Regions from separate parts of the Aquisalimonas asiatica genome, predicted to be linked through region 3. Evidence: riboswitches for the same ligand, from Rfam matches in the RefSeq annotation. Region 3 holds a riboswitch; each other region holds the start of a gene.
What was found. Region 3 has a riboswitch for cobalamin ahead of BMZ02_RS01080 (porin). Riboswitches for the same ligand answer to the same signal wherever they lie in the genome.

Region 1 (4,826 bases), on a different contig from region 3:
CCCACTCATGGTTTCACCCGTGTGCCCCGGGCCACCAGCGTCAGGGCCACGGCGCCGGCGATGGCGGTGGCCACGCCGAGCATGGCAAACGTGGCCCACCACGGCACCGCACTGGTGCCGAGCAGGCCGTGGCGGAAGCCCTCGATCAGGTAGTACATGGGGTTGGCCAGCGACAGGCTCTGCCACGGTTCGTCCAGGCGGCTGACGGGGTAGAACAGCCCGCCCAGGTAGATCAGCGGCGTCAGCACGAACGTGGTGACCACCGAGGTGTGGTCGAAGGTGCGCGCATAGATACCGTTGATGAGCCCGGCAAAGGAGAACAGCAACGCGGCAAGCACCGCCATGCCGGCAATGCCCACCGGGTGGTGGAACTGCAGCCCGGTCAGTGGCAGCGCCAGCGCGGCCACCAGCAGCCCCACCAGCAATCCGCGCAATACGCCGCCGGTGACGAAGCCGGCAACGATCAGCCACGGTGGCATGGGCGCCACCAGGAGCTCCTCGATGTGACGCTGGAGCTTGGCGCCGAACACCGCCAGGGTCACGTTGCTGTAGGCGTTGGTGACCACTGCCAGCATTACCAGGCCGGGCATCAGGAACTCCGTGTAGCCCACGCCGCCGAGGGTGCCGATCTCCCGCCCGACCAGCTGGCCAAGCACCACCAGAAACAGGGCCGCAGTCACCACCGACGGCAACAGTGTCTGGATCCAGGTGCGCACAACGCGGCGAAGCTGCTTCACCACCATGCCGCGATAGGCATTCCAGTAGAGCGCCGCTGTCATGCCGGTGCCTCCTGCCGGCTGCGCAGGCGCTCCAGGAACAGCTGCTCCAGCCGGTTGCTCTTGTTACGCAGACTGATCACCTGCACCCCGGCCTCGGTGAGCGACGCGAACAGGGTATTGAGATGCCGGCCCCGGGGCACGTCCACCTCCAGGGTGCGGCTATCCACGGCGCGGACCGTGACGCCATCGAGACGGGGCGGTTCCGGGCAGTCAGCGGCCAGATCCAGCACCAGGGTGTCGTGGTCCATCCCCTGCAGCAGCGCAGTAGGGCTGCCGCGGGCGATGAGGCGACCGTCGTCGATGAAGGCGAGGTCGTCGCAAAGCTGCTCCGCCTCCTCCAGGTAGTGCGTGGTGAGCAGCACCGTGGTGCCGGCGGCGTTCAGCCGCTGCAGCACGGCCCAGAGGTCGTGGCGGGCCGCCACGTCCACCCCGGCGGTGGGCTCGTCCAGCACCAGCAGGCGCGGCTCGTGCGCCAGGGCGCGCGCGATCATGAGCCGCCGCTTGAGGCCACCGGACAGCCCCCAGGCGGTCTGCCGGGCACGGTCGGCCAGCCCCAGCAACGACAGCACGACGTCGGTGCGCTGGCGCGCGCGCCGTGGCGAAAGACCGTAGTAGGCAGCCTGGGTAGCGACGATCTCCGCCACCGGCTCGAAGCTGTTGAAGTTCACCTCCTGGGGGACCAGTCCGATGAGCCGCCGCGCGGCAACGGGCTCCCGCGCCAGGTCATGGCCGAACACGCGCACCGTGCCCTGTTCCAGCCGCACCAGCGAGGTCAGCAGGCCGATCAGCGTGGTCTTGCCGGCGCCGTTGGGGCCGAGCAGGCCGAAGAAACGGCCGGCATCCACCGTGAGATCCACCCCCGCGAGACCGGTGCGACCGCTGGCGTAGTGTTTGGTCAGGCCTTCCAGGGCGATTGCCGGCGCGCTCATGCCGCCACCCCAGTGGTCGCCGTGCCCACCAGGCGACCGCCTCGATCCACGGCGCAGACATCAAGCATAACGGCGTCGGGCAGCGTGCGGCGGGCCTGATCGTAGGCGCGGGCACAGATCCGGTCCGCCAGGGGAATCCCGGCGTTTTGACACAGCGAGAGGGCCTCGATGCTGGTGTTACAGGCTGTCATGCGTATGCGCAGGTGGGTGTCGGCACCCAGGGCCGCCGCTTCCCTGGCGAGGCCGTCAAGGTCGATGGCGCACTTGCGGCTATGGGTGTCGGCATGGCCGGCGGCGAACTTGCTGAGCTTGCCGAAACCGCCGGCCAGGGTGACCCGCGGCACCGGATGACGCTTGATGTACTTGAGCACGCCCCCGATGAGGTCACCCATCTCGATCAGTGCCATGTCACCGAGGCGGTAGCGCGCACGCGCCATGGCCTCGCTGGAGCCGCCGGTGCAGCAGGCGAGGTGGGTGATGCCGTTGGCGCGGGCCACGTCGATGGACTGGTGAATGGAGGCGATGTAGGCCGCACAGGAAAACGGCCGCACGATGCCGGTGGTACCGAGGATCGACAGCCCGCCCTGGATCCCCAGACGCCCGTTCATGGTGCGCTCGGCAATACGTTCGCCGTCGTCCACGCCGACAAAGAGGGAGAACCCCCCGCGATGACCCAGGGCGGCGGCGCATTCAAGAAGATGGTCGGTCATCATGCGCCGTGGCACCGGATTGATGGCCGGCTCGCCCACCGCGACAGGGAGGCCGGAGCGCGTGACAACCCCGACGCCGGCACCGGCATGGAAAGTGATACCCGACTCGCGGCGAGGCTCGACGCGTACCCACACCCGGGCGCCATGGGTGGCATCCGGGTCATCGCCACCGTCCTTGATGACGCCCGCTTCGGCGCCCTCCCCGGTGCGCCGGAGGTCATTGAGGACCAGCTCCACGCGCTTGCCCTTGGGCAGGACCACGGACTGGCGCTCGCCCACCTGATCCCCCAGCGCCAGACGCGCGGCGGCGGTCGCCGCGGCCGTCGCACACACCCCGGTGGTCAGGCCGGTACGCAACCGGCCATCGCCATCACGGCTCTCCGGACGCATGGAGGGCGCGCCGGTGGTTGTCTGTGGTTGCTGCGCGTCAGTCACGTCTTGCGGTCCCACGCCGGATGATTGCGCGACGGGAGCGGTGGCAGGGTGGATACCGATCTTGGGGGACAGGCGATCACCACCCGGTTCCGCCGCACCCCGCGGCACCAGGGAGTTCAGGCCGGTCTCCGGACTCGTGGCGCGGGGTCCGTCCCCGGCGGATCGCCTTCCCGACGCACCCGGGCGGGCATCGTCAGTGGCCTGTGATCCGGTTGTCACCACATACCGTTGCGGGGGCAGCGCCGGCCTTGCACAAAAAGGATGCGCACCGGCTTCCCGATTATCCCCGGCTGCACTCGGGGCACCTGAAGCTGGCTGTACCTTATGGGACCCCCGGGGGGTGGTCAACCGGGACTGCCAATACAATCTGCTTACACTAGTTATGCAATACTGATCATCCAAAGACGAATCCGAGAGCGGCATGCCATGGCAGACGACGACGCGCACGACCGGACAGTGGATGCGGATGAACTGGCGCGCTACCGCGCACTCGCGGACATGTGGTGGCAACCCGACGGCAAGCTGTGGCCCCTCCACGTACTCAACAGGCTGCGAACCGGGTACATCCGTGACCACCTGTGCGAGCGATACGGCCGCGACCCTGCCGGCCCGGCACCACTGGCGGGCCTGCGCATGCTCGACATCGGCTGCGGCGGCGGACTGCTCAGCGAGGCCATGGCCGGGCTCGGGGCCAGCGTTCACGGTGTGGACGTATCCGACAGCAACATCCAGGTGGCGCGCCTGCACGCCCGCGAACAGGGTCTGGCCATCACGTACGAGACTGCCACGGCCGAAGCGCTGGCCGGACGCGGCGCCCGCTACGACGTGGTGCTGAACATGGAGGTCGTGGAGCACGTGGCCGATCTGCCAGCGTTCATGGCTGCCGTGAACCGTCTGATATCACCGGGCGGACACACCTTCGTGGCCACCATCAACCGCAACGCGGTCTCGTTCGTCGTGGCCATACTGGGCGCGGAGTACATCTTCCGGTTGCTGCCAAGGGGCACGCACCAGTGGTCCCGCTTCCCCACGCCGGGGGAAATGGAGACGCTCCTGGAGCGGGACGGCATCACGACGGTTCGGCGCACCGGCGTCAAGGTCAACCCATTGACGCGGCGCATGTGGCTGTCACCCTCTGAGAGCGTCAATTACATGCTGCTGGCCAGGCGCCAGGCAGAGGGGGAGATATGAGTGACGAGCCACGGCCCGTCGCCCTGGTAACGGGCGGTGCGCAGGGCATCGGCCTTGGCGTGTCGCAAAAGCTGCTGTCGTCGGGGTGGCGCGTCTCGGTCATCGATGTGGACGGCGAAGCACTGGCGGCGCTGGACGAGGACAGCCGGGATGACGGGCGGCTGTTCACGGTGCAGGCGGACGTCGCCGACGAGGCGGCCGTGGAGAGCGCCGTGGATGCCACGCTGGTGCACTTCGGCCAGCTCGACGGCCTGGTGAACAATGCCGGCGTTGCCGATCCGCTGAGCGGGCCGGTGGAGGCGCTGGCCCTGTCAGACTGGCAGCGCTGGCTGGACGTCAACCTGACCGGCACCTTCCTGCTCAGCAAGCACTGCACGCCGCATCTGGCAGCGCGCCGGGGTGCCATCGTGAACATCGCCTCCACCCGGGCGTTGCAGTCGGAGCCCGACAGCGAGGCCTATGCGGCGAGCAAGGGCGGCGTGCTGGCGCTCACCCACGCGCTGGCGGTGAGTCTCTCCGGACGGGTTCGTGTCAACGCCATCAGCCCGGGCTGGATCGCGGTGGAGGACTACCGCAAGCCAAGCCTGCGCACGCCCCCCGCGCTGACTCCCGGAGACCATGCCCAGCACCCCGCGGGCCGGGTCGGCCGACCGGACGACGTCGCGGATCTCTGCGCCTTTCTGCTCTCGGACGCCGCCGGTTTCATCACCGGCGAGAACATGGTGGTCGATGGCGGCATGACCCGCCGCATGCAGTACGCCGACTAACCGCCGGTCACTAGC
Region 2 (4,826 bases), on a different contig from region 3:
TGTCGTAGCCGGCGGCCTTCAGCTGCTGGAGCATCTCGAACAGGGACTCGGGCACGTCGAGCTTATCGGCGCCGACGTTGTGCCGCCCCGGCGGGTGGTTGTAGTAGACCAGCGCGACCCGCTTGTCGGCGTTGTCGGCCGTCTGCAGCCGCTGCCAGCGCTGCATGCGGTCCGCCATCGCCTCGACCCGCTCCGGGACCGGGCGGGTGAGCTTGAGTGTCACCCCGGTGGCGTCGTCGGTCTCAGGCGATTCGGCCGTTGCCAGCACCATGGGCTGGCTGATGCCCTGCAGCTCGGGCATGGCGAGCTGGTAGTGGACGTTGTCCCAGGGGATGCCCTCTTCCGACAGTTGCCACTCCGGCTCGGTGAGGTCGCTGAGGCGGATGCCCTTGACCACGGGCACGTCCAGGGCGCCGAACGCCTCGGTGACGTCCCGCCGGCCCTCGCCGCCCCCCACGGTGAAGTACTTGAGGCTGACCACGCCGGTCAGCTCCGCCGGTGCGCTGCGCTCGGCGAGGGTCTCCACCGCCTCGACGCTGGCGCCACCCCAGCGGGCCAGCACGGCGAAACACTGGATGCCACGCTCCTCGAGGGCCTCACAGGCGGCGTCCAGCAGTGCCCGGTCGCCAGGCCGGTCGCCGGTGTTGCCATCCAGCAGTGCCACGGCGGGCCCGTCGTCCAGGTCGAGGTCCGCCGGGTCGGCGCTGGCTTTGCCGTTGCGGTAGTAGCGGATGGGGTCCTGCGGGCGCGGCTCCGGCACCTCCATGTCGTGACCGGCATGAGCCAGCAGCCACTCCATCATGCCGGCCATGTGGTCCGGGCTGCGTCCCTGGTAGAACGCGCGCCCGTTCAGCCAGTCGGCCTGATCGGGGAAGGCGTCGCGCTGTGCGGCCAGATGCTCGCGGGGGTCTTCGCCGGCATCCGGGTTGGCTACCAGCTCGTTGACGGCCTCGTCGGAGAGGCCGTCCAGCACCGGCTCTCCGTCCAGCCGCGAGAGCCGGGTAATGCGGCGGTCGCTGTTCATGGCCAGCACCGGCACGTCCGCGCCGGGGCTGGCCTCGCGTAACAGGCGCTCGATGCGCCCGACCTGATCGCCGAAGACGCCGGCCATGAACACGGCGTCGGCCTCGCGCCAGAGCCCGGCCACCTCGCCGTCCGATTTCTCGGCCAGCTGTTCCGGGGTGCGCAGCACCACATCGTGCTCGGGGTGGGCGTCCACGAAGGCATGGGCCCCGGCCGCCACTTCGGCGGCGGAGCGTTCGGAGACAATGCCGACGATGGTGGCGGCGGAGGCAATCCCTGGCAGCAGCAGTGCCAGCAGTAGCACGCTGAATCGCATCATCATTTATCGGTTCCCGTAACGGACGCTGAGAAAGGCGGTGCGGCCGGCGTTCTTGTAGTCGAAGTCGCTTGTACTGTTCCGAGCCGTGACATAATCCGTGTCGAAGACGTTATCGATCGTGAGCCGGGCAGACCAGTTGCGCGCAAACTCCCAGCCGGCGCGCAGGTTCATCAGGCCGAAGCCGGGCAGCCGGTCATCGCCCTGGTAGCGGTCACCCTGGAAGATCCCGCTGGCGCCGACGGAAGCCGTCCCGATGGACCGGTCGAGATCAAGACGGGCCGTTCTGGTCGCGCGGCGCTCCAGGCGCTCACCGCTGTCGCGGTCACGCGGATCCGTCAGCGTCGCGGAGGCCTGCACATCCCACGCGCTGATGCGGGTCTGCAGCGAGCCTTCCAGCCCCTGAATGCGGGCGCGGTCGACATTCTCGGGCCGCATGACGCCGTCGTTTCCAAAGGCGTTCTGGATGAGGTCGTCCACGTGACTCTGGTAGGCGGCAAGATCCCAGCGGAGATGCTGGTATTGACCGGTTATGCCGATCTCCGCGGTCTGGGAGCGCTCGGGGGAGAGGTTGTCGTTGCCTTCGAAAATAAAGCCGTCGCCGTAATCGGTAAAGGGGAAATAAAGGTCGTTGAACGTGGGCGCACGGAATGCCGTGCCGTAGCTCAGACGCAGTCGGTGATTGGCGTCCAGCGCCTGTCCGAATGCGGCGCCACCGGTGACGCGGTCACCAAAGGCCTCGTTATCATCGAGGCGCACACTGAGCTGGATCTCCGAGTTGTCACCACCGATCAGGTACTGTCCGAAAGCGGCGCGATTATCACGGCGGGTCTCGTCGTAGTCGGTGGTTCCCGCGACCTCGTCGCGCTGAAACTCCGCACCAAAGACGACTTCGTTGTTGCCGTGGATGGCCGTGTTCTCCATCCGGGCGGTGCGCGTTTCGGTATCGAAGACCGAGATTCCGGATCCCTCGAAGTTCTCCTGTTCGTCACGGGCCTGGCTGATCTGCAGCCGGGTGGTCCATGCTGCGCCGATCGGGATCAGCGTGTGGGCGCCGATGGCCTGGTTCAGAAAATCGGTATCGCCGCCGTCGAATTCCGTGTTGCCTTCGGCGCGAAACCCGAGAACGCCGACCTCCGTGCCGTTATCGAACTGATGGGTAAGCCGTCCAACGTTGGCGTTGTTGACGAACCCCCGGTCGTCCCCGTCTTCCCGAACCGGGGCGCCGCGCGTATGGAAGCGGTTGGTGCTCACGCTGTAGGACGTGCCGTCCGCCGCACCCGCGAAGCCCGCACCAATCTCGCTGCTATCGAATGAACCATAGCCCCCTTGAATCCAGTACTGATCGCCGTCTCGCCCGTCCGGGGTGAACGCCTGCACGACCCCACCGACCGCGTCGGCGCCGTAGATGCTTGCCCTGGGCCCGCGGACAACCTCCACGTTATCGAGAAGCTGTGGCGGGATGAACTGCCAGGGCACGCCGCCGGTCGTGGCCGAACGAATGCGCACACCATCGATCAGCAGCATCGTGGATTCGGAACCGGTGCCGCGCGTATAGACGCTGGTGGCCTTGCCGAAGGAGCCGTTGGTCTGGACGTCGAGCCCGGGCTGACCACGCAGGATGTCGCCAAGCTCCCGTGGCTGCTGCCGGTCCAGAGTCTCGCGGTCGATCACAGTGACCGAGCTGAGGCTTTCGTCCACGGTCTGGGTGGAGAGCGTCGGCGTCACCACCACGGGGTTGAGCTGGATCGGGTCGTCCCCCGAGGCGCTCAGAGGCGCCAGACACACGGCCACCGTGGCCGCAGCTGCAGGCTTGCTGAAGTACATGGTTGTCCCCTTTCGCCGTGCCACCCGCACGGGCGTATCGTTCTGTAATAGTGGCGCGTGGGTGGGGCGATCAGGCGGCAAGTGGCGGAGTCTGCCGGCCTGTGCGTCGCCCTCCGCAACGCGCGGCAAACCCGGCAGGCCGGTCTACGGGCTGATGAGCGGGGAGCTGTGGACCCGTCCCTGGGCGACCGCCTTCCCGTGCATATTGCACAGTGGCCGAGAGGTCGCCTTTGACTCAAACACCGTTGCGGGGGCAGCGTCGGAATGGGGCCGCGTGCCGTGAGGCGGGCCGGTACCGACTTCCCGTTTCATCCCGTCACAGCCGGTTGGTACTGCACGGGACACCTGCAGGGAGGCGAATGACGCTAGCAAGGGGGGTGCCGGTAGTCAAATCGACAGGGCGGTATCGAGCCGTGCCAGCCCCGCTTCATCCGGGGCGAGTCCGAAGCGCAGCGCGGCCGGCCCCTGGAACAGGCGCACCAGGATGCCCTCGCGGGCGAGTCGATCCTGCAGCGCGGCCGACTCGCCGTGCGGGCAGTAGCGAAACAGGCTGGTGCCTCCGGCGGGCGTCAGCCCGTGGCGTCGGAGCACCTGGTCCAGGGCTGCCGCCCCGGCGTCGAGACGCCGGCGATTGGCCTCCTGCCAGGCGCGGTCGGCCAGGGCCTGGCGCATGACCCAGCGTGCCGGGTGGCTCACGGCCCAGGGGCCAAGCAGCGTGTCGAGGTGGTCGCAGAGCGGCGCCGGGCCGAACAGAAAGCCGCCCCGCAAGCCGGCGAGCCCGAAGAACTTGCCCAGGGACCGCATGACCAGCAGTCCGTCCGGCCCCGTGGCGGGCGCCACGCTGTCTGCGGGTGTCGGGTCGATGAAGGCTTCGTCCACCACTAGCCAGCCGTCCCGCGCCTGCAGCCGACGGTGCCACTCAAGCAAACGCTCCGTCGGGACGGTAAGCCCGGTGGGGTTGTTCGGGTGTATCCAGACCAGCACGTCCAGGTGGTCCAGATGCGCGTCCACATCGTCGTGGGGCACATTGATCACCGCATGACCCTGCTGGCGCCACCACCACGCGTGTTCCGCGTAGCCGGGGGCGGGTACGCCGACCCGGCAGGGCGCCCGCAGTCGTGGTAGCGCCTGGATGACCGCCTGGGAGCCGGCCGTGGTGACGCAGCCGGCCGCAGCCGGGGCGCCCGCCCACGCCCTTGCGATCGCCGGCAGGTCGTCGTCCGCCTCGGGCAGGCGCTGCCACACCGACCCGGGGACTTCCGGCACCGGCCAGGGCCACGGGTTGATGCCGGTGGAGAGGTCCAGCCAGTGTTCCAGGGGGATGCCGTATGCGGCTGCCGCCCGGTTCAGCCTGCCGCCGTGATCAGGGACCATGCCATGCCTCCCAATAGGATGACGGCCAGCCAGCAGAACACGGCGCGGCGCACCAGCACGACCGCGGCGTCGATGGTGGCGCCGTCTGGTGGCGGACCTTCGCCCAGGGGTGGGCGTTCCCGCCAGCCGTCCCGGTAGGGCGCGGCGCCGCCGAGGGTGACACCAAGCGCGCCGGCGCCCGCGGCCATTACCGGCCCGGCGTTGGGGCTCTCCCACGCGCCCGCCTGGCGGAACCAGCAGGACAGGGCCGTGGCGGTGCGGCCAGAGGCGGCGTAGGCCAGCGCCG
Region 3 (4,826 bases):
ATGCCCAGGCCGCCCGCATTGGACACCGCCGCGGCGAGCTCCGCATAGCCGACGTGATGCATGCCGCCCTGGATGATCGGGTGCTGAATGCCAAACAGTTCGGTGATCTTTGTTTTCATAAGTCCTCTAATGCGGTTTTCCGGCACGAGCCCACGGGCTGCCGGCACTGAGTGGTGCGACCGGAGCGTCGCGCGCGTCGCTGCGCGCAACGGGAGATGGTAGCAGCCTAGGCGCCGGACATCGCCACGACAAATGCATGGTTTCTATTCAATGGCATTCACGTCATGCATGATTCAGCGTCGGCGAAAGGTGTCGTGGCAGGCAAGACACTGGTGCCGCACGCCGTTCAGCACTTCCGTGGCACGGGGCTCCCAGTCATCGTCCGCCTCGGCCGGGGACTGGGGGATTGCCCGCTGCAGATCCCGCGTCCGTGCGGCGAAGTTGTTCATGTGCTCCTGGAAGTGTTCCTGCTCCTCCCAGATGCGCGCCAGGGCGCCGGGCTCGTCCTCCCCGGTGGGCGTCTCCCGGTCGAACAGCGCGGGGATGTCCTGACCGTGGCGCTCGAGGCCCTCGGCCAGCCTGGCGATGGTCTCCGGATCCACGGGGGCGTCATAGCGCAGCGCCATCTCCAGGGAGCGGTAATAGCCCGAGAGCAGCTGCATGCGGTGGCGGCGGTGACCGACGTAGGCGGCATCGGCATCCACGGCGTCCGGGTCCTCCATGGCCTCGCTGTAATCCCCCCAGGGGCCCGGCATGCGGAGTTCCACCTCCTCAGGATCACTCCCGGAGTGACCGTCGGCCAGCAGCGCCGGCGTGGCGACACACAGAATCAATACGGCGACCTGCTGGACGAGCGGTGTACGTCGTGCTGTTGTCATGTCTGCTCCTCCTGTCAGAAACGCAGCTGGTGCTGGACGTGGGCCTGCCAGTCCGACGGCTGATCACCGCCGCGTGTACGGACCGCGAACACCTGCGTCTTCCAGGCATGGCCGTCGTGGAAAGCCGTCCAGCCGGCGGACCATTCCCGCTGGCCACCACGCTCCGACGCATCCGGCCGGTCGTCGTTGACGTCCCGGCGGAGCACTGACCGGCGCAACGCAACCTCCTGATCCACGACCGGCAGCGCCACGGCCAGCTCGGCCTCCCAGCCCTGGTCGTCGTAGCCGCTTCCCTCATCCGGGCTGACGCGGCGCTGGAACGCGGCGGCCGTGCCGGTGACCGGGCCGAGGCTGGCGGCCACGTCGACGGTGCCCGTGGCCCAGTCGGCCGGCACGTCGTCGTTGTCGCCCAGCGTCCAGTCACGCAGGTGATTGTCGGCGGCAGCCATGCCGCCCACCCCGAAGGACAGCGCCGCGGGCTGACGGGTATTGCCCAGGGTGGAGGTATGCGACGGCACCGCACCCACCGGCGCATACGCGGCCCGGGCGGTCACGAGACCGCCGTCCGTGGACGGCCGGTCACCACGGCTGTCCAGGCGACCACGACCGTCAAAGACGTTGATGCTGGCCTCCCAGCGCCCATCCCCGACGCCACCCAGCAGCCCGAGCCCGGTGTCCCGCCCCTGGGGAATCTGGAAGTTGTTGGCCGCCACGCCGATCTCGGTGAACGTGCGATTGGGCCCGCCAACGGACCGAGACAGAGCAAACGGCGCGGTGTACTGCCCCATGCGCAGCCCCCAGCTGTCACCGAGGGCGTACTGCAGCCACAGGTCGCGCACGGAGGCGCTGCCGCCGACATCCGTCTGCATACGGAACGTGAGGCCGTAGCCGGGGAGTTCGCCGCGGATATCCAGCCACGCGCGGCGCAGCGTGGCCTCCGCGCGATGATCACCGTCGTCGCGCCGGTCGTACTCCAGGCGCGGCTGCAGCAGCCCGCCGAAACTCAGACTGCCGGCGTCGCCGTCACTGCCCAGCGGGATCTCCCCCGCGCCGGCCGTGGTGACGCCGCACGCCAGCACGGCGGACGCAACGGCACCGCTCACCATGGCGGCCGGCCGTGTGCGGCGTGGCAGTTCACTGCTGGAAAACCCGGTCGTGGCCGGCCATCCGGCACACGCCGGACGTGGATTCTTCTCGCGCATCATGGCCCTCACTGGCTCTTTTGGAATCAATGTTGTTGTGCGCACAGGGAGACCCAGGCATGGCCGGGCAGCACGCAGGCAAGTGGTCGGGCAATGCAATTCCAGGCGCGGGAGGCAGGCCGGAACGACCTCACCCAAACCGCCCAACTCCCGTGGCGCGTTCGGTACACATCCGAGGCCGGTCTCCGGGCTTGCGGTGGCAGAACCTGCCAGCACATCCACGCCCTTCCCGGGCCCGTGAAGCCCAGTGGGTGGCGCCTGCCGGGAGCAAGCGCCGGGTGGACGGCATGAAACCGCTTACCGTTGCGGGAGCAGCGCCGGACTTGTCGCGCCTGTGTGGCGACGCACCGGCTTCCCGATTATCCCCGGCCACCGGGCTGGCGGCCGAAGCACCTCAGAGGCCATAGACGCTATCGAAGCGGGGTCAGGAGGTCAAACCGGTCAGAGAGAAAAGTTTTCTTTCCCATGCTATTGCGAGAGCGCAGCCGCCGGCCTATAGTCCGGTCGAGGAACGGCAGCAAGCGAATGGATCGAGTCATGGACCAGCCCCTCTTCCACGTCAGCGATGAAACGCAGGATGCGGACAACGTCACCGCAATCACCCTCGGCACGCCCCGGGGCCACACTGTTGCACTGCGGGTGTTCGAGGCGCAGGCACCGCGCGCGGTGGTGATCGTTGCCGGGGCCATGGGTGTGGGGCAGCGCGCCTACGAGCGCTTTGCACGCTTTCTCAGCGAGCACGGCCTGACCGCCATTACCTTCGATTACTACGGCATCGGCGCTTCCCTGACCGGCCCGCTACGCAACTGTGATGCACAGGTCACGGACTGGGCCACGGAAGACTGCGAAGCGGTGCTACAGTTTGCCCTCGCCCGCTATCCCGACACTCCGCTGACGTGGATCGGTCACAGCGTGGGCGGTCAGCTCCTGGGCATGATCCCCAGCGTCAATCGCCTCAGCCAGGCCGTCACCGTCGCCTGCGGCAGCGGCTACTGGCGCTGGAACGCCACCCCGACCCGCCGCCGCGTACTGGCACTGTGGTACGGCATCGCGCCGGTCTCGCTCGCCACCGTCGGCTATTTCCCGGGCAACCGACTGGGCATTGTCGGCGACCTGCCCGGCGGCGTGATGCGCCAGTGGCGCCGCTGGTGCCTGCACCCCGATTACGCCGTGGGCGTGGAAGGTCCGGCGGTGCGGGACCAGTTCGCCAGCGTGCGCGTGCCGATCACGGCGGTCACGTTCACGGACGACGAAATGATGTCGCGCAAGGGCATCCAGGCCATGCACGCCTTTTTCCGCAATGCACCGGTGCGGATGGTCGCGATCCGGCCGTCGGACATCGGCGAGAAGAAGGTGGGCCACCTGGGCTGGTTCCGCGAACGCTACCGTGACTCGATCTGGGCCGGGCAACTGCTGCCGCTGTTGGACCCGGCCATCGAGGCACTCCAGGAAGCCAGAGGGGCCTAGCCCACCGTAACCTGGTACGCGTGGGCCGCCTTGAGTACCGTGGCTTCATCCCAGCGTCTGCCGACCAGCTGCATACCGACAGGCAACCCCTCCGAGAAGCCCACCGGCACGCTCATGGCGGGATGTCCGCTGACATCGAACGGAGCCGTGTTATGGAGGTTCCCCAGCGCGCCAGCCAGCGTGCTGGCGAGGCTCTTGTCGGCAGGACGGCGCACGGCTTTCATGGCGGTGGTGGGCATCACCAGCAAGTCGAACTGCTGCAGTGCCTGATCGTACTGCGCACCCAGCCGTCGGCCGATGTTCTGCGCTTTGCCGTAGTAGTGGCGGTTGTAGTGCTCCGACATGTAATGCCCGGCCAGCACGGTGACCTTGACCGTATCGCTGTAATCGTGCCCACGGGCCCGGCGGGCGCGGCCATAGAAATCCATGAGATCCGTACTGTAATGGCCGCGCGCGTTCGTGCCGTAGCCATCGCCGGCCACCATCAGTTCGGTCGCACCTTCGAATGCGATGGCGCTCCACAGCGCGAGCCCGTCGGAGTGCAGCGGCACAGAGACCTCGGAGGCCTTGGCACCGGCTTTCTCCAACACACCGATCGCTTCACGCACGGCGGCATCGACATCTGCCTCGCTGACTCCAGGAATGCCGAAGCCTTCGTTCAGCACGCCGATCCGCAGCCCGGACAGGTCTTCGCTCAGGGCTTCCGTGTAACGGGCGGTGCGAACATCGTACTGGCGCGGGTCAAGGCCGTCGGTTCCGGCAAGCACCTCGAGTGTGAGTGCGCAGTCCTCGGCTGTTTTCGCCATCGGACCACAGTGGTCCACTGTCCTCTCGATCGGGAAAATCCCGGTATAGGGGACCAGCCCGTACGTGCCCTTGATGCCGTAGCACCCGCTCCAGGACGACGGCAGACGGATCGACCCGCCCTGGTCGCCGCCCAGCGCGATATCCACCTGGTCATTGACCACCACGACAGCGCTACCGTTGGACGACGATCCGGCCAGGCGCCCGTGGTCGTGGGGGTTGACGGGCTGGGGCTCCGGGTACCCGGTGCAGCCACCACCATCGAAACAGAACGCCGGCACGGCCGTCTTGCCGATAATGTGCGCTCCGGCGTCCAGCAGCCGCGTCACCACGGTGGCATCCTCGCGCGGGACATAGCCCTCCATGACCGACGATCCATTGAGCATGGGAACGCCGGCCAACGCGATGTTGTCCTTCAGTGCGACCGTACGCCCGGCCAGTGGGCCATCCGACGCGCCCGGAATCGAGCATTTCC
Region 4 (4,826 bases), on a different contig from region 3:
TCGTTGACCAGCTGCTCGGAGGGGTCGCCGAAACCGGTGGGCAGGCCGTCCTCACGCAGCTCATTGCGCTGGACGTGGAGGTCAATTCGCTCACTGTCACTCAGGTCGTAGCGATACTTGAAGCCGAGGTTCTGCAGGCTGCCCTCATAAGCGTTCGGCGCGCCCTCGGGAAATTCGAGTCTATCGCTGTCGAACGGCTCATTGATCCCGCGATTCTGGGAACCGAACACCTGGAAGCGGTGGTCACCAACGTCAAGGTTCGCGTGGCCGCCGAGGTTGAGTTCCTCCTGACTGCGCTCTCCCAGTGAACGGCCGGCCTCCCCCATGAATTCACCCTGTTCGGCGTAGTCGAAGTCCTTGGTGACGAAGTTGATCACACCGACCATGGCGTTGCTGCCGTAGAACAGGGATTGTCCGTCCTTGAGCACCTCGATCCGCTCAATGTGCTGGGGGTTGATGTTGAGATGAGTGCCGAAGAAGGTGCGCGGTTCGATGCGTACACCGTCGAGCAGCATGACGAACTCCCGCTCGTCTCCCCCTAGCAGGGAAATACTGCCGGCGCCGGCGCGTCCGCCCGCCTGCGGTTGCACGTAGACACCCGGCGCCAGCACCTCCAGCGCCTGTGTCAGCGTGGTGGCGCCGGTCTCGCGTATGTCCTCGGCGGTGATGATATCGACGCTGGCGCCCCGGTCGCCCAGAGTCCCGGCCAGGTCGCGCTGAGACGTCGCCTGCCCGGCGGCCGTGACTCCGATCGCCTCAAGTTGTGTGACGTCACCGGCAACGGCCTGCTGACACAACCCGATACCACCGGTCAGTGTGACCGCCAATACCAGGCGTCCCCCTCTCGCTGAATGCATACTCATGGCTTCCTTGAGCTCCCTTTCTTATCGAATCGCCGCCAATGGCGGTCAGTGATTGCCCTCAATGGGTCAGGCCCCGGCGAGTGCCCGCCGCGCCTGGTCTGCAAGTGGAACGGCAACGGCGAACATGACGGCGAAAACGGCGTAGAGCGGCAGGCGCCGAGGGGCCAGATCCAGTGTCCCGGCGACCGCCAGCGCCCCCGCAGTCAGGGTTGCAATGGCAGTGACACTGCCCACTCCTGCACCCCAGTGGTGCAAGCTGCCCAACACAAGGACGGCGACTACACTCCATCCAGCCACGGCGCATGCCTTGCGCAGCCGCTGATCACCGACGTGCCCACGAACCTGGCGGTGGTGGCGGGCAATGCCGAGCGCCAGTGCGGACAGGCCGGCGTAGGCGAGCGCCAGAGCTGACAGGCCGGCTCCGATCATTTCCCGCCCCCTTGCACGCCGCCCCGCATTCCGCCACGACGACGTGCCGAAGCTGCGGCGTTGTCAGCGGCCCTTCTGCGGCTCCTGATCAGCAGCCCTGCAAGCAAGGCGGAGAATGCAAGCGCGGTGCCGTCCACTCCGGCGAGAACCCAGTTGCCACCCGCCAGGGCACGGCCAAGGTGGATGTCGGTGGTCAGGAAATTGACCATCGGCAGAAGGGCAGCCAGCACCGCCCCTGCGCCGATTTGCTCAACCCAGGCTCTGCCCGGTGGTCGGGCGGCGGCATGGGCAAAAGCAGCCGCCCACACGATGAACATCGCATGGACCTCCCAGTCGGCACGGCCGTCCAGGCCCACGGGAAGCAAACGGTTCGCCAGAAAGTAGGAAAGGACACCGATCGGTAACCCGGCGACTACGGCCACATTGAGCCGCTCGACCAGCGCAACCCCAGTGGCGGCGCGCCGTTGCTGTCGCCGCTTGGTCGTCCACAGGACCAGACCCGTTGCGACCATCGCGGCACCGGCGAATCCACAAAGGACGTACAACCAGCGCAGAATGGGCTGTGCGAAGCGCCCTTCGTGCAAGCCGACCAGAACGTCGCGCACGCCGTGAGCCGCGCTTACGGGAGGGGTGTGATGATCGACCAGTTCGCCGCTGACACCATCGAAGACCAGCTGCTCACGCGTCCGGAGCGGGCGCTCGGTATGCCGCGCGACAGCCACCCTCGCCTCGGCATCGCCAGGGTTCTGGATGGTGATGCGACCCACGGAGTCATCACCCCATCGGGATTCGGCCTGTTGCACCAGCGGTGCGATCTCGGCCAGCGTGGCTTGCTCACCGGCGGCGCTGATGTGCCGGACGCTCTCCGAGCGCTCCGAGAAGAACGCCTGCCGCCCGTCGGCGCCGCTGCCGTATCCCGCCGCGACAACCACCGACATGTAGGTCACGCCGAGCAGCACAAGCCCGGAGTAGGTGATCATCAAGTGAAAAGGCAGCGCCAGAACACCTGCCAGCGTGTGCGCGTCCAGCCAGGTCCGCAGCCCCTTGCCCGTGCGCAGGGTGAAGGCGTCCCGAAACAGGTGGCGATGGATGACAACGCCGGCAAGGAGCACCACCAGCATTGCCAGGGCGGCGGCGCCAACGATCCAGGAGGCGGCTGTTCTGGGCAAATAGGCCAGTTGGTAGTGCATCCGGTAGAGCGTGCTGCCACCCGCCGTCTCCCTGTAGTCGGCGGGCTCTCCCGTCTCGGCATGCAGGATCTCGGTCTCGCGACCGGGGTCGGCCCCACTCCACGCGACCTGCAGGTCGGGGTTCTCCCTGTGGCCCGGAGGTGTGATCGTCCAGCGCTCGGCATCCGGAGCGACCTCAAGGAGACGGCGGACTCCTGTATCCGCCGCACTCGCAGCATCCACAGTCACCGCAGCAACCGGGCGCTCGGGCGTCATCCACTGGTCGATTTCGACGGCGAAGTAGCCGAGCGTACCGGTGACGAAAACAAAGTAGAGAATCCAGCCGACGCAGACACCGGCCCATGTATGGAGCCACGCCATGCTCTCGCGGAACGCGCCCGTCAAACCGCACCTCCAGCCGCCAGGGCAGAGGCGCCCACCTGGACGAGCACCAGCAATGCGACCGGCACGAGAATCCCGACCGCGGCGATGGCAGGAGTACGAGCGGCGAACGCCCAGAGCACGGCGCCCGCGTAGGGGAGGAAACTCAGGGAGATGGCGAGGTCCACGGCCTCGGCCCGGGGAAGAGTCAACCCGTTCACCATGGCAGTGGCGAAACTGACGGCGAGCAGATACCCGCCAAGGACAGCCACGGCGACGCGCGCCACGATCGCCATTGCGCGGGTCACCGGGACGCGGCTCGGCTGTTTGCGGTCAGACGCCATGGCGACGTGATCCTCCCTGAAACGCGGTGGCATGCACACGGCGAGGGAGATATCGCGACGAGGAGGTCCGACGGTTGAGCTCAGCAACACACCGGGAACCTGCGCGGGCCACGCGCCACCGGGATGACCTGGAGAACGTGAAACCTCTCGCCAGCGGCGCCCCTCGCACCTCCGGACGGTGACCACTGCCGTGGGACAACACCACAGGCAGGGCCTGACTCTCGGGCCGGTCTCCGGACTCGCGTGTGGATGCCGCAGCATCCGAGCGGACCGCCTTCCCATGGCATCAGCCACAGTGGCGGGGATGGTCCGCTGCAACACGCTCACCGTTGCGGGGGCAGTCCCGGACTTGGCACGGGGCGCGTTGCCCATGCCTCACCGGGTTCCCGTTTCACCTTCCCGGCCGGAACGGCCTGAAGGCACCCGAGAGCGAAACGACAAAGCTACTGCCCCTTGCTGGCAGGGTCAACCGGCCCGAAGATCGTATGTGTAACGTTATAACATTGCTATCAACATGCCGTCCCATCCGCCCCCGGTTTCGTGCGATGATCCCCGCACACGACCGCACGGACACCAGCCAACGGGAGCCTTGACCATGGCCAGCCTGCAGTACCGGGATCTGCGCGATTTCATGGACCGCCTGGAGCGGGACGGGGAGCTCAAGCGCATCTCCGCGCCGGTAGACCCGAACCTGGAGATGACCGAGATCTGCGACCGCACCCTGCGCAAGGGCGGGCCGGCGCTGTTGTTCGAGAACCCGGTGGGGTCGGACATCCCCGTGCTGGGCAACCTGTTCGGCACGCCATATCGCGTGGCGCTGGGCATGGGCGCGGACGGCACCGAAGCCCTGCGCGAAATCGGCAAGCTGCTGGCCTTTCTCAAGGAGCCCGACCCGCCCAAGGGCATGAAAGACGCCTGGAAGCAGCTGCCGATCTTCAAGCAGGTGCTGAACATGGGGCCGAAGACGGTGCGGCGGCCGGAGTGCCAGGAGCACGTGATCGAGGGCGACGATGTCGACCTCTCCCGCCTGCCCATCTGGACGTGCTGGCCCGGCGACGCGGGCCCGTTGATCACCTGGGCGCTGGTGGTCACCCGCGGCCCGCACAAGGAGCGGCAGAATCTGGGCATCTACCGCCAGCAGGTGATCGGCCGCAATCGGGTGATCATGCGCTGGCTCGGCCACCGCGGCGGCGCGCTGGATTTCCAGGAATGGCAGCAGGAGCACCCCGGCGAGCCGTTCCCCATTGCGGTGGCCCTGGGGGCCGACCCCGCGACGATCCTGGGCGCCGTCACCCCCGTGCCGGACACCCTCTCCGAGTACGCCTTCGCCGGGCTGCTGCGGGGGAGCAAGACCGAGCTGGGCAAATGCATCGGTTCCGACCTGCAGGTGCCCGCTTCGGCGGAGATCGTGCTTGAAGGCCACATTTACCCGGACGATTGGGCGGATGAAGGCCCGTTCGGCGATCACACCGGCTACTACAACGAGGTGGACCGCTTCCCGGTATTCACCATCGAGCGCATCACCCACCGCAGCAACCCGGTCTATCACAGCACCTACACGGGCCGGCCGCCGGATGAGCCGGCGGTGCTCGGGGTGGCACTGAACGAGGTGTTCGTGCCGATCCTGCAGAAACAGTTCC

Region 1: linked by a shared signal. The riboswitch ahead of BMZ02_RS13015 (cobalt-precorrin-5B (C(1))-methyltransferase) and the one ahead of BMZ02_RS01080 (porin) in region 3 are both predicted to bind cobalamin.
Region 2: linked by a shared signal. The riboswitch ahead of BMZ02_RS13690 (TonB-dependent receptor domain-containing protein) and the one ahead of BMZ02_RS01080 (porin) in region 3 are both predicted to bind cobalamin.
Region 4: linked by a shared signal. The riboswitch ahead of BMZ02_RS10305 (hypothetical protein) and the one ahead of BMZ02_RS01080 (porin) in region 3 are both predicted to bind cobalamin.

Annotation. Positions count from the first base shown of each region.
Region 1 is NZ_FOEG01000006.1:10,620-15,445, forward strand. Features, by position in the region: gene cobG (precorrin-3B synthase) at 1-9, opposite strand, end outside; gene BMZ02_RS13005 (ABC transporter permease) at 6-779, opposite strand; gene BMZ02_RS13010 (ABC transporter ATP-binding protein) at 776-1,708, opposite strand; gene BMZ02_RS13015 (cobalt-precorrin-5B (C(1))-methyltransferase) at 1,705-2,808, opposite strand; cobalamin riboswitch at 2,956-3,177, opposite strand; gene ubiG (bifunctional 2-polyprenyl-6-hydroxyphenol methylase/3-demethylubiquinol 3-O-methyltransferase UbiG) at 3,280-4,044, shown strand; gene BMZ02_RS13025 (SDR family oxidoreductase) at 4,041-4,811, shown strand; gene BMZ02_RS13030 (hypothetical protein) at 4,822-4,826, opposite strand, start outside.
Region 2 is NZ_FOEG01000006.1:161,458-166,283, forward strand. Features, by position in the region: gene BMZ02_RS13685 (cobaltochelatase subunit CobN) at 1-1,339, opposite strand, end outside; gene BMZ02_RS13690 (TonB-dependent receptor domain-containing protein) at 1,346-3,166, opposite strand; cobalamin riboswitch at 3,287-3,530, opposite strand; gene cobD (threonine-phosphate decarboxylase CobD) at 3,554-4,540, opposite strand; gene cbiB (adenosylcobinamide-phosphate synthase CbiB) at 4,513-4,826, opposite strand, start outside.
Region 3 is NZ_FOEG01000001.1:214,078-218,903, reverse strand. Features, by position in the region: gene BMZ02_RS01090 (NAD(P)H-dependent flavin oxidoreductase) at 1-119, opposite strand, end outside; gene BMZ02_RS01085 (cytochrome c) at 294-878, opposite strand; gene BMZ02_RS01080 (porin) at 893-2,083, opposite strand; cobalamin riboswitch at 2,240-2,492, opposite strand; gene BMZ02_RS01075 (alpha/beta hydrolase family protein) at 2,618-3,547, shown strand; gene BMZ02_RS01070 (amidase) at 3,544-4,826, opposite strand, start outside.
Region 4 is NZ_FOEG01000004.1:97,703-102,528, reverse strand. Features, by position in the region: gene BMZ02_RS10320 (TonB-dependent receptor plug domain-containing protein) at 1-863, opposite strand, end outside; gene BMZ02_RS10315 (DUF3325 domain-containing protein) at 930-1,292, opposite strand; gene BMZ02_RS10310 (PepSY-associated TM helix domain-containing protein) at 1,289-2,842, opposite strand; gene BMZ02_RS10305 (hypothetical protein) at 2,863-3,186, opposite strand; cobalamin riboswitch at 3,394-3,628, opposite strand; gene ubiD (4-hydroxy-3-polyprenylbenzoate decarboxylase) at 3,791-4,826, shown strand, end outside.